4 regions of the Metabacillus dongyingensis genome follow, and region 3 is predicted to be linked to each of the others. Evidence: predicted binding sites of a transcription regulator. Region 3 holds the regulator's gene; each other region holds the start of a gene.
The links. Region 3 encodes Rex, which represses fermentation and respiration genes when NADH is low (regulators of the CRP and FNR family bind a similar motif). Its sites were predicted from a motif close to TTGTGAAATATTTCACAA; they were not measured.
Positions count from the first base shown of each region.

Region 1 (3,165 bases), 1.0 Mb from region 3:
TCTTCATGGCCTGGTGCTCTTAAGTAAGAATCAACCTTTACACGCCCGCGCATGTTTTCAAAGCCAGCTTCTTCAACGATGCTGTTTCCGCGCACACCTGCTGCCCATACAACTGTATCAGATTTAATTTCTTCCATTACGTCATCTTTTGCAACAATGATGCCGTCTTCAACACATTCTTTAATGGCTGTGCCGATTTTGAATTCTACACCTTTACGCTCTAAGTGGTTTACAGCGTATTCTACTAGCTCTGGATCAAATCCAGGAAGAGCTGTTGGAGCAGCTTCTACACAGATGATGCGTACTTTCTTATGATCAACATCGTACTCACGGCAAAGCTCAGGAACACGGTTAGCAAGCTCTCCAAGGAATTCGATGCCAGTGAAGCCAGCTCCGCCCACAACGATTGCAAGGCGCTGATCGCGCTTTACTTCTTCAGTGTTGTAAGTAGCGAATTGATATTCGATATGCTCGCGCAATTGACGCGCTGCATTAATGTTTGTAATACCGAAAGCGTACTCTTTCAAGCCTTTGATACCGAATGTTTCTGGATGAGATCCAAGAGAAATCACTAGGTAGTCATACTCAAGCTCGCCATTTGAAAGAACAATTTTCTTTTCATCTTTGTTGATGGAAACAACTGTTTCTTTCACAAATTTTACACGGCTGTTATCAATAACATCCTTGACTTGGTATCTTGCTTTATCATGATGCAATGTACCTGCTGAAGCTTCATGAAGCCATGTTGTTTCATAGTGATAATCATTTTTGTTAACCAGTGTAAGATCTGCTTCGTTTACACCAATCATTTTTTGAAGACGTGTAACTGCCATTAATCCGCCGTAACCTGCACCTAAAACTACTATTTTGGGCTTTCTCAACCGAATCACATCCACCTTTTTTTTGAATTTGCTGTAAAGAATGAAATAATTTCAATACTAATTATCTTCCGCTGCTTCACAACATTTTATTTTGTTTTGCCTAAAAAAGTATGTGAAAATGTTCACTTAACTTTTCAAAATGATACTGAAAACTCTGTGAGTAGTAATATAGAATATAAATAATGCCTATATTACATAATAGCATCTGCATTATATTTTTCAAGACCAAATTGAAGGATTAGAAACGTTAAGAATTTTACAAAAATAAAAACATTCTCTATAATAATCATATTCATCATACAAGCACATCTCTTTACTCAATTACCAGATGAAATTGTTAAAGAGGTATGATATGTTATAATTAAGAATTATTATCAATTACAATCGGGGGGATATTTGTGAAGGAAGACACAAAAGTATACGATATTACGATCATTGGCGGCGGACCTGTCGGTTTGTTCACTGCATTTTACGGCGGTATGCGCCAGGCTTCTGTTAAAATCATCGAAAGTTTGCCGCAGCTCGGCGGTCAGCTTTCTGCCTTATATCCTGAAAAATACATATATGATGTTGCAGGATTTCCTAAAGTGCGCGCACAGGAGCTGGTAAACAATTTAAAAGAGCAAATGGCCAAGTTTGAGCAGACAGTTTGTCTCGAGCAAGCAGTTGAAACGGTTGAAAAACAGGCTGACGGCGTGTTTAAATTAACAACTGATCAAGAAGTTCACTATTCTAAAACGATTATCATTACTGCAGGAAACGGTGCGTTCCAGCCCCGAAAAATTGAACTTGAAGAAGCTGCTTCATTTGAAAAAGCAAATCTTCATTACTTCATTGATGATTTAAATCAATTTGCCGGCCAGAGAGTTCTTATTTGCGGAGGCGGAGATTCTGCTGTTGACTGGGCACTTATGCTAGAGCCAATTGCTGAAAAAGTAACACTTGTTCATAGAAGAGATAAGTTCCGTGCTCATGAGCATAGTGTCGAAAACCTGAATAACTCAAAAGTTCAAGTTCTCACTCCTTTCGTTCCAAAAGAATTAACAGGTGCAGGTAATATTGAACAAGTAGTCTTAGAAGAAGTGAAAGGCGAACGCAAAGAAGTCATAGATGTTGACTCTGTCATCGTGAATTTTGGATTTGTCTCATCACTTGGCCCAATCAAAAACTGGGGTCTTGAAATTGAGAAAAACTCAATTGTAGTTAACAGCAAGATGGAAACAAACGTTGAAGGCATCTATGCTGCGGGCGACATCTGCACATATGAAGGAAAAGTAAAACTGATCGCAAGCGGTTTTGGTGAAGCTCCAACTGCTGTTAATAATGCGAAAGCTTATATGGATCCAAAAGCAAGAGTTCAGCCGCTTCACAGCACAAGCTTGTTTGAAAAATAATAAGAAAATCGGATGACCTTGGTTAACACAGGTATGACAGATGCCATCCAGTGAGAAGCCCGGGTTTGACATTTTTTTGGCGAAGCCGTTCAGACGGAGGAGCCAGGCGCTTCCGCTGGCCCTTAATGTGCAAAACTTTATATTCCTACAATAAAAAGAGGAAAGCGGTCTGCTTTTCCTCTTTTTTATTGGAATAAACGCTGCATGACTTACTGCTGCCAGTAATAGCTGTATGGATTGTAATAAACCGGCTGATTCCATTGCTGGTATCTTTGGCCGCCAAACGGTATTCCGCTTTGATCACCTCCAGGAATTTGACCAAAAGGACTTCCCTGACCGTCCTGCATTCCTCCAGGTTGACCCATTCCCGGCATTTGACCGAATGGACTTCCCTGACTGCCCTGCATTCCTCCAGGTTGACCCATTCCCGGCATTTGGCCGAATGGACTTCCCTGACCGCTCTGCATTCCTCCAGGTTGACCCATTCCCGGTATTTGACCGAATGGACTTTCCTGACCGCCCTGCATTTCTTCAGATTGACCCATTCCCGGCATTTGACCGAATGGACTTTCCTGACCGCCCTGCATTTCTCCCGATTGGCCCATTCCCGGCATTTGTCCGAATGGACTTTCCTGATCGCCCTGCATTTCTTCAGGTTGACCCATTCCCGGCATTTGACCGACTTCCTGATCGCCTTCTGTCCCGCCGTTTTGTACTTCTGATTCTTGAGGAGCCTCTTCTTCCATTTTTGGAGGTTCAGGCATCACTTCAAAGGATTTTATATCATTCACATTCGCCTGACTTGTCGTTAATTGGGGAAATGACAAAATAAACACTGCACCTGATTGTTTATCTAAGTAGAATATAAATGCCTCTTTTTCCGTACCGTT
Region 1 covers NZ_CP082944.1:4,317,558-4,320,722, forward strand. Annotated here, with positions in the region: gene K8L98_RS21450 (NAD(P)/FAD-dependent oxidoreductase) at 1-890, opposite strand, end outside; gene yumC (ferredoxin--NADP reductase 2) at 1,280-2,275, shown strand; gene K8L98_RS21460 (hypothetical protein) at 2,485-3,165, opposite strand, start outside.
Region 1: a site for Rex is predicted at 992-1,009, ahead of yumC (ferredoxin--NADP reductase 2). Genes of this name have one in related genera too.

Region 2 (3,165 bases), 790 kb from region 3:
AATGGGGCTTACATTTGAAGGTGAATTAAAGAACAAGGTTGATTCTTTGCAGAAACAAGGAAAAACAGTCATGCTCGCCGGAACGAATGAAATGCTGCTTGCTGTTTTAGCGGTGGCAGACGAGGTCCGTGAAAGCAGTGTCCGCGTTGTGAAGCAGTTAAAAGAGCTCGGTATTCAAAAAACCATCATGCTGACGGGTGATCATGCAAATACAGCTGCAGCGATCGGTAACCAGTTAGAAGTGTCTGAGATTTATGCTGAGCTGCTTCCTCAGCATAAACTGGATGCAGTGAAAAAGATGCAAAGGGAATACGGGGCAGCTGCAATGGTTGGGGATGGCGTAAATGATGCTCCTGCCCTTGCTGCAGCTTCAGTTGGAATCGCGATGGGAGGAGCCGGGACGGATACCGCTCTTGAAACAGCAGATGTTGCCTTAATGGGGGATGATCTGAAAAAGCTGCCATTTGCAATTGAACTCAGCCGCAAAACGCTTGTTATCATTAAGCAGAACATTGCCTTCGCCTTAGGACTCAAATTGCTTGCTTTACTTCTGGTCGTTCCGGGGTGGCTGACGCTTTGGATCGCGATCTTTGCAGATATGGGAGCTACATTGCTAGTTACGTTAAATGGATTACGGCTTTTAAGAGTGAAAGGAAAGAGAGATAGCCAGATACTTTGAAAGTATGAACTCCTTAGGGGTTCATGCTTCTTTTTTGTATGCAGCTGGCTAGAAAAAGAATGGCGCCTAAAATAGAATAAAATGCGCTAATAACAGCTTGAAAGCAAAAAAAGAAAACTCCAGCTTCTGAAGCCGGAGCATAAATAGCCGTTTGCCTTTTTATAGCTGGTAAGAGAGTTGACTGAAGTTACCCAGCTTTTCTAGTCAAAATGTGGAGCCAGTATTTCCTTCAATATCGCTGCACTGTTTTTAAATTTATTCTGTTCCTCAGCGTTTAGATCAAGCTCAATAATCTCGCGAATCCCCTCGCGGTTAATTACAGCTGGAACACCGATATAGACATCGTTTTCACCGTAATGGCCATCAAGATAGGCAGAAACGGTCAGAACACAGTTTTCATTATGAAGGATTGCCTTCGTAATGCGGACAAGTCCCATTGCAATTCCATAATAGGTTGCGCCCTTTCGACTTATAATTTGATAGGCTGCATCTCTGACGTTCTTAAAAATTTCATCTAAATCTTCTTTTTTAAAGGCTTTGTTTCGTTCAATCATCTTCATGACAGGGATCCCGCCGATATCCGCAGCGCTGTAAACAGGAAGCTCGCTGTCTCCATGTTCACCGATTATGTAGGCATGCACGTTATTTGGAGCAATTTTAAAATAATCGCCCAGCAGGTAGCGAAAGCGGGAAGTATCAAGGATGGTTCCTGAACCTATCACGCGTTCTTTCGGCAAGCCGCTGTATTTCCAGGTTGCGTAGGTCAGGATATCCACTGGATTGGCTGCTACTAGAAAAATCCCCTGAAAACCGGATTTCATAACGCTTTCGGTAATTTCTTTGAATATAGCCAGGTTTTTTGCTACTAGATCGAGGCGGGTTTCGCCTTTCTTCTGGTTGGCTCCTGCACAAATGACAACAATATCTGCGTGTTTGCAATCCTCGTATTCTCCGAGGCGGATGGCGGCAGGATTTGGCGCAAACACTTTTCCGTGATTAAGATCCATTACATCCCCAAGCGCTTTTTCGGCATCAGCATCAATTAAAATGAGTTCATCAGCCATTCCTTGATTCATGAGAGCAAATGCGCAGCTGGATCCGACAAAACCGGTTCCAACTAAGACTACACGGTTTATCTTTTCTTGTGTCATTGTGCAACACCCTTTTCAATGGATTGTGAAATAATTCACAATATAATGTTACCTTATTTAGGAAGAAATGTCTATTGTAAAAGCAACCTATCTGCGATTTTTCAAATTCTTTATTCATTAAAAACATGTAAGGTTTTTTGACGTGAAGTTATAAAAATTTTTAGAAAATTGGTTGACTAAAGAAAAATATACGATAAAATAGAAAATAATAAACTCATGTTATATTTTATAACATATCATGTTATAAAAAGAGCAATAGGGGGACGTTAAATTGGATTCTATCTATTTGTTAAATAGTTTATGGGTGGTTTTAGGGGCGATCTTAGTTATTCTCATGCAGGGCGGGTTCATTTTGCTTGAGGCGGGATCTACACGCATGAAAAATGCCGGTCATATTGCCGGGAAGACGATCTTTACGTTTGGTCTTGCATCCCTTGTGTTTTGGGCAGTGGGCTTTGGGTTTATTTTTGGCGATAATGCTAATTTCCTTGTCGGTTTATCCCACTTTTTCTATTCAGGATATGAGCTTGAAGGGATGAATCTTTCTTCCGCTGTATTCTTTATATTTCAGCTTGCATTTGCCGGTATTGCGATTACGATTGCCCTTGGCGGGTTTGCCGAGCGGGCGAAGCTATCAATCTATCTTGTCTTTACGGTGCTGTTCTCAGCTCTTGTCTATCCTGTAGTTGCACACTGGATCTGGGGCGGAGGCTGGCTTGCTGAGCATGGCAAACAGGATTTTGCAGGCTCTACAGTAGTGCATTTAACGGGAGCAATGGCTGCATTTGCGGCGACAATTTTGCTGAAGCCCCGAATTGGGAAATTCAATCAGGATGGTTCTGCCAATAACATTTTTGGGCATAATCAGGTGTTTACGGCTTTAGGCGTTTTGCTGCTTTGGATTGGCTGGTTTGGATTTAATGCGGCAAGCACGCTTGGAGTAGAGGATGGATTTTTCGGATATGTTGCTCTGAATACTAATCTTGCAGCAGCAGCCGGTGCTGTCGCAGCGCTCATCGTTTCATGGGCGGTGCTTGGGAAATCAGATGTGCCGACAATGCTGAACGGGGCACTCGCGGGTCTTGTAGCGATTACAGCATCCTGTGCGTTTGTTGATACATGGGCGGCTGTTCTCATCGGTTTTATCGCTGGAATCCTGGTTTTCTATAGTGTGAGATTCTTTGAAAAGAGAAAAATAGACGATCCAATCTACGCCTTATCCGTTCATGGTGCAGCAGGGGTTTGGGGTACGATTTCAACAGGGTTTTTCGCAACACCAGAACTGGCGACAGTTGGAAAGCCAGGATTATTGTATGGCGGAGGCTTTGAACAATT
Region 2 covers NZ_CP082944.1:4,529,217-4,532,381, reverse strand. Annotated here, with positions in the region: gene K8L98_RS22470 (heavy metal translocating P-type ATPase) at 1-679, shown strand, start outside; gene K8L98_RS22465 (L-lactate dehydrogenase) at 880-1,830, opposite strand; gene K8L98_RS22460 (ammonium transporter) at 2,102-3,165, shown strand, end outside.
Region 2: a site for Rex is predicted at 1,854-1,871, ahead of K8L98_RS22465 (L-lactate dehydrogenase). Genes of this name have one in related genera too.

Region 3 (3,165 bases):
GCTGATTTCTCGTCGCCCTGCGGCCTGTCCATCAATTCCATGCGGTCCAGTTTTTTTCTCCGGCTTTGAGCGCGTTTTGTAGTTGACGCTCTGGCCATATTTTTCTGAATGAAATCTTTTAATTTGGCCACTTCATCCTGCTGTTTTTCGTACAGCTTTAATTCGCGCTCAAAGTTTTCAGCGCTTTGCTCAAGGTAGCGGCTGTAGTTGCCGATGTATTTGATGCTTGTACTCCTGGAGATTTCGTAGACCTGGTTCACTACTTTATCAAGAAAATAGCGGTCATGGGAAACGATTAAAATCGCTCCGCTGTAGCCTTGAAGATATTGCTCAAGCCAGGACAGCGTTTCAATATCCAGGTGGTTTGTCGGCTCATCCAGAACTAATAAGTCAGGACTCGTCAAAAGCAGCTTTCCAAGGGCAAGGCGCGTTTTCTGGCCTCCGCTCAAACGCTGGATAGGAGAAGAGACATCGAAATCCGCGAATCCCAGACCATGAAGAACAGAACGAATATCTGCCTCATATTGATAGCCGCCTTTTTCTTTAAACTCAATTTGCAGACGGTCGTATTCTTTTAAATATTGTTCAAATTCCCGCTTTGCGGGATCTGTATTGGCCATTTTTTGTTCAAGATCACGCATGGATTGCTCCATATCTTTTAAAAATTGAAACACAGAAACCATTTCATCCCAAATAGATAGATTAGATTCGAGACCTGTATCCTGCGCAAGGTACCCAATCGTCACATCTTTTGGCTTGATAATCTCTCCGGATTCGTAAGAAAGCTGACCCGCAATAATTTTGAGCAGGGTTGATTTACCGGCCCCGTTCCGTCCGACAAGGGCAATTTTATCCCGTGTTTGAACTTCAAGTTTGATATTCGATAATATAAGATCAGCTGCAAAATATTTCGTCAGCTGGTTTATTTGTAGCAAAATCATGTATTTTCACCTCAGGCTATGATAATTTAAGTGTAGCTTATAGAAGAGTGAGCCGCAATGATTGTACCTTTCCTGGTGCGAACATTTGTCACAATAAGTAAAAAGACAGATTAGTAAAAATAGTGTATAGTCTAGTATGAGGGGCGTTAAAAGATGTCAAATTTTACTCATTTTAACCAGCAGGGCAGAGCCAAAATGGTTGATATATCGAACAAACATGATTCTGTGCGCACCGCTGTTGCAGTTTCAAGCGTTGTTATGAAGGAACATGTCTATGAACAAATCGTGAATCACAAGCTTCAAAAAGGGGACGTGCTGGCGGTCGCACAGGTGGCCGGCATTATGGCTGCTAAAAACACATGGAATATTATTCCAATGTGTCATCCGATTCCGCTCAAGGGAATCGATATTGAGTTTGAATGGAAAAAAGAAAACGGCCTTTTCCATCTGATGATAGCTGCAGCTGTGAAAACAACAGGAAGTACAGGTGTGGAAATGGAAGCGCTAACTTCCGCTTCTGTCTGCGCCCTGACCGTATATGATATGTGTAAAGCACTTGATAAAGGGTTAATCATCGGACCTGCCTATCTGTCTGTAAAAACAGGCGGAAAAAGCGGGGATTATACACGAGATGAACCTGTAGCTTTGAATGTGGGGGATAGAACGTGAACAACATCGAACAATCGAAAATTCCGCAAGCTACTGCTAAGCGCTTGCCTTTATACTATCGTTTTTTAAAGAATCTGCATGCATCAGGCAAGCAGCGTGTTTCTTCTGCGGAGCTGAGTGATGCTGTGAAAGTGGATTCTGCCACGATCCGCAGGGATTTTTCCTACTTTGGAGCCCTTGGGAAAAAAGGATATGGGTATAATGTTAATTATCTTCTTTCTTTTTTCAGAAAAACGCTCGATCAGGATGAGGTGACGAAGGTTACCTTAATTGGTGTCGGTAATCTCGGCACTGCCTTTTTGCATTATAATTTTACGAAGAACAATAATACGTTAATCTCACTTGCCTTTGATGTCGACGAGAAAAAAATCGGCACTGAAATCGGCGATGTTCCTATTTATAATTTGGCTGATCTTGAAGAACACCTGCCTGAGGATGTGACCGTGGCTATTTTAACGGTTCCGGCACAAGCTGCCCAGCCCATTACGGACAGGCTGATTGCAAAGGGAATTAAAGGAATTCTTAATTTTACTCCTGCGAGATTAAATGTACCGGAGGAAATCAGAATTCATCATATTGATTTAGCAGTAGAGCTGCAATCGCTCGTGTACTTTTTGAAGCACTATCCTAACGCTTAAGAATTGAGGTGAATGATATGCCTAATATCGGTTTTGGAAGTTTGCTGCTGATCGTCTTTGCAGCACTATTAATCTTTGGGCCAAAGAAGCTGCCTGAGCTTGGTAAAGCAATTGGCAACTCATTGCGTGAATTTAAGCATGCAACGAAGGGTCTGGCGGACGACGATGAAGATAAAAAGAAAGAAGAGAAGTAAGATAGGATGAAAGCTGTCATGAAACAAAACGAAATGTCGGTTATCGATCACATTGCTGAGCTTCGGAAAAGGCTGATCATTACAGTCTTTTTCCTTTTCCTCTCTGTGATTGCCGGCTTTTTATTAGCAAAGCCGATTATCATCTATTTACAGCATACGAATGAAGCTCAGAGTTTAACGCTGAATTCATTCCGAATGACCGATCCGCTTATGGTCTATATGCAATTCGCGTTTATCATTGCCTTTATTATTACATCGCCGATCATCCTCTATCAGCTATGGGCATTTGTAAGCCCTGGCCTCTACGAAAAGGAAAGAAGGGTCACACTGAGCTATATTCCAATTTCTATTGGACTGTTTCTCGCAGGCATCAGCTTTTCGTATTTTTTGCTCTTTCCATTTGTCGTGGATTTCATGGAGCGTATGTCCAATGATTTAGAGATTAATCAAGTCATTGGAATCAACGAATACTTTCAGTTTTTAATTCAGCTGACAGTGCCATTTGGACTGCTGTTTCAGCTTCCGGTTGTTATTATGTTCTTAACGAGGCTCGGCATTGTCACACCGATGTTCCTCGTGAAAATCCGAAAATATGCGTACTTCATTCTGCTTGTTATTGCAGCGTTAATTACACCGCCGGAGCTTGTCTCGCATCTAATGGTTTCCGTACCGCTGTTTATCCTGTATGAAATAAGCATTGTTGTCTCAAGGTTTGCTTACCGC
Region 3 covers NZ_CP082944.1:266,152-269,316, forward strand. Annotated here, with positions in the region: gene K8L98_RS01535 (ABC-F family ATP-binding cassette domain-containing protein) at 1-941, opposite strand, end outside; gene moaC (cyclic pyranopterin monophosphate synthase MoaC) at 1,095-1,610, shown strand; gene K8L98_RS01545 (redox-sensing transcriptional repressor Rex) at 1,607-2,248, shown strand; gene K8L98_RS01550 (twin-arginine translocase TatA/TatE family subunit) at 2,266-2,442, shown strand; gene tatC (twin-arginine translocase subunit TatC) at 2,461-3,165, shown strand, end outside.

Region 4 (3,165 bases), 1.7 Mb from region 3:
GTGGCTGTACTGATTGAATCCAATGCCATTTTACATAATATCCAGATTGAAAAAAGTTTGCCCTCAACAGAAATTATAGTGGAATGTGATGAAAATCAATTAAAACAGGTATTTATCAATCTAATTAAAAACGCGATTGAAGCACTGCCTGATGGAGGAAATATCCACATGAGCTGCAGACTGAAAGGGGAATATGTGATCATAGCAATTGAAGATGATGGTATGGGGATACCAAAAGAAAAAATCTCAAAACTTGGCGAACCATTCTTTTCTACAAAAGAAAAAGGGACTGGTCTTGGTCTGACCGTTTGCTTAAGGATAATAAAAGATCACTATGGCCATATCAATGTAAACAGCAGCTTAAATAAGGGGACTATCTTCGAGGTTGTACTGCCAGTTGTGAATCGCCATACGATATTAGAACCAGTTTAAGAGGAGAATGGTAAGATGAACTGTCATTTATTTGTTTATGGGACACTTCGCTATATGGAGAAAAATCATCATTTTTTAAAGGATAGAACATGTATTGCCGAACAGGCGTGGACAAATGGATCGCTGTATGATTCGAATGACGGCTATCCTGCGATGACTGTGGAACAGGAAACAGTTTACGGAGAACTCTATGAAATTGATGAGGAACTGCTTCCTGAAGTTCATGTACTAGAAGGGTACAATGGACCTGAAGCAGATGACAATCTGTTCGAATTTGTGCCAATCCGTGTCTATACAGATAAAATGGAATATGATGCTTTTTGTTATGTCATAAAGCCGGAACAGGCTGATACAATGAAAAAAATAAAGAGCGGAGACTGGAAAGAATATCAGTTTATCTTGAATCCGCCAGCTGAAACGTTTTATTTTGCTTATGGTTCGTGTATGGATACCGAACGATTTCAAAAAGCGGCTGTTGATCATCATTTTGCCGATGTAATCGGCGGAGGAAAAGCAGAAAAGTATTCTGTTAAATTCACAGTTACGATGGAAGATGGGGGCCGCGCTGACATCGTTGAAGATGGCGGAGGGGCTGAGGGCATTTTATACCGTGTACCTGAGGAAGCGGTGGACTATCTTTACATGCGTGAAGGTGTTGATTCTAAATTGTATCGTCCAGCCTTCATTAAGGTGGAAACGGGCGGAGTGGTTTATGAGCAGTGCCTTACTTTTACAGTGGTTCAGAAAAAAGAAGAGTTCCGCCCGCCTGGCCACTACTCAACAGAAATATTAAGAGGTGCAAAAAGCAGACTCGGAGAGGAGTATATTGAAAAAATCCGGGCATATATGGCTGCTCTTCCTGAATATAAACCATAATCAGCAAAGAGAAATCTTCTTTGCTGATTATGATTTCAAAATTTGTTCATCACATCACAATCTTGGCATGTTTTACTTTGGGGAAACTGTGATATAAGATCATTAGAACAATAAAAGGAGATGTGGCCCTTTGGCTGAACTCGATAGCGTCATACTTAGCCGGATGCTTACGACATTGACACTTGCCTTCCACATTATTTTTGCAACAATTGGAGTCGGAGTTCCTGTTTTAATATCTATTGCAGAGTGGATGGGAATCAGGAAAAACGATCCGCACTATATCCTGCTGGCAAGACGCTGGACGAGGGGCTTTGTTGTGACAGTGGCAGTGGGTGTCGTTACAGGAACATGTATTGGATTGCAGTTATCTTTATTATGGCCTAGTTTCATGGAAATTGCCGGCCAGGTGATTGCCTTGCCGCTTTTTATGGAAACATTCGCTTTTTTCTTTGAGGCAATCTTTTTGGGGATTTATCTTTACACATGGGACAGGTTTAAAAAACCAATTTACCACTGGCTTATCTCCATTCCGATTATGATAGGATCATCGATGTCTGCCGTGTTTATTACCACCGTCAATGCTTTCATGAATACTCCTCAGGGATTTACGCTGAAGGGCAGAACGATTACGGGCATCGATCCGATTGCTGCAATGTTTAATCCTGCAGCACCTTCAAAAGTCTTTCATGTGCTGATGTCTTCCTATATGACTTCAGCCTTTGTGCTCGCTGCTATAACTGCTTTTATGATCATTAAAGGAAGAAGAACAGACTATCACCGTAAAGCCTTGCAGGTGACAATGGTCTCGGCTCTTTTCTTTTCGCTTGGTACGGCTCTCGCTGGTGATCTCTCTGCAAAATTTTTGGCGGAGCATCAGCCTGAAAAGCTTGCAGCAGGGGAGTGGCATTTTGAAACAGAAGCCGGAGCTGATTTAATTTTATACGGTACACTGAATGAAAAAGGGGAAATCACCAATGAAATAAGAGTTCCTAAAATGCTCAGTTTCTTATCATTCAGTGATTTTAATGCAGAAGTAACAGGATTAAATGAAATAGAAGAAGATTTAAGACCTCCTCTATGGATTCACTATATGTTTGATGTAATGGTCACTATTGGGATGTTCGGCCTGGGACTGTCTATGCTGTTTGTTTTATTTGGAAAAATAAAAAGGCTGAATGGTTTCCAATCAAGGCTTTTATGGCCGATTGTAGCTGCGGGACCTCTTTCCATGGTTGCAATCGAAGCAGGCTGGATTTTTGCCGAGGTAGGACGTCAGCCATGGATTCTCAGAGGTTATATGAAGGTTGCTGAAGGAGCAACGACATCTGATCATGTAGGGTTAATGTTTGTACTGTTTTTTGGCCTGTACACCTTGCTCGGAACACTTTGCATTATTGTGTTAAAACGAATGTTTAAAGAAAATCCGGCAGAAGCGGAGCTAGAGTACCGGTTTAAATAGGAGGGAGAAGTCTAAATGGATATTCCAATCGTTGGAATGACGGTTCTGTGGGTTTTTCTTTACGGTTATTTAATTGTTGCTTCTATAGATTTTGGAGCTGGTTTCTTTGCTTTTTACGCCCAGCTGACAAAGCGGGATGATATCGTAAATAACTTAATCAGCCGTTATTTGTCGCCGGTGTGGGAAGTAACAAATGTCTTCTTCGTCTTCTTTTTTGTGGGGATCGTCGGTTTTTTTCCGCAAACAGCGTATTATTATGGTACAGCACTGCTGGTTCCAGGCAGCATAGCGCTGGTTTTAATCGCGATCCGCGGTTCCTTTTACGCATTTGGGAACTACGGGGCTAAAGACAGTCTTTTTTATACGTTTTTATATGGAGCCACAGGACTTTTAATTCC
Region 4 covers NZ_CP082944.1:2,002,158-2,005,322, forward strand. Annotated here, with positions in the region: gene K8L98_RS09890 (ATP-binding protein) at 1-432, shown strand, start outside; gene K8L98_RS09895 (gamma-glutamylcyclotransferase family protein) at 448-1,308, shown strand; gene K8L98_RS09900 (cytochrome ubiquinol oxidase subunit I) at 1,439-2,767, shown strand; gene K8L98_RS09905 (cytochrome d ubiquinol oxidase subunit II) at 2,783-3,165, shown strand, end outside.
Region 4: a site for Rex is predicted at 1,351-1,368, ahead of K8L98_RS09900 (cytochrome ubiquinol oxidase subunit I). Genes of this name have one in related genera too.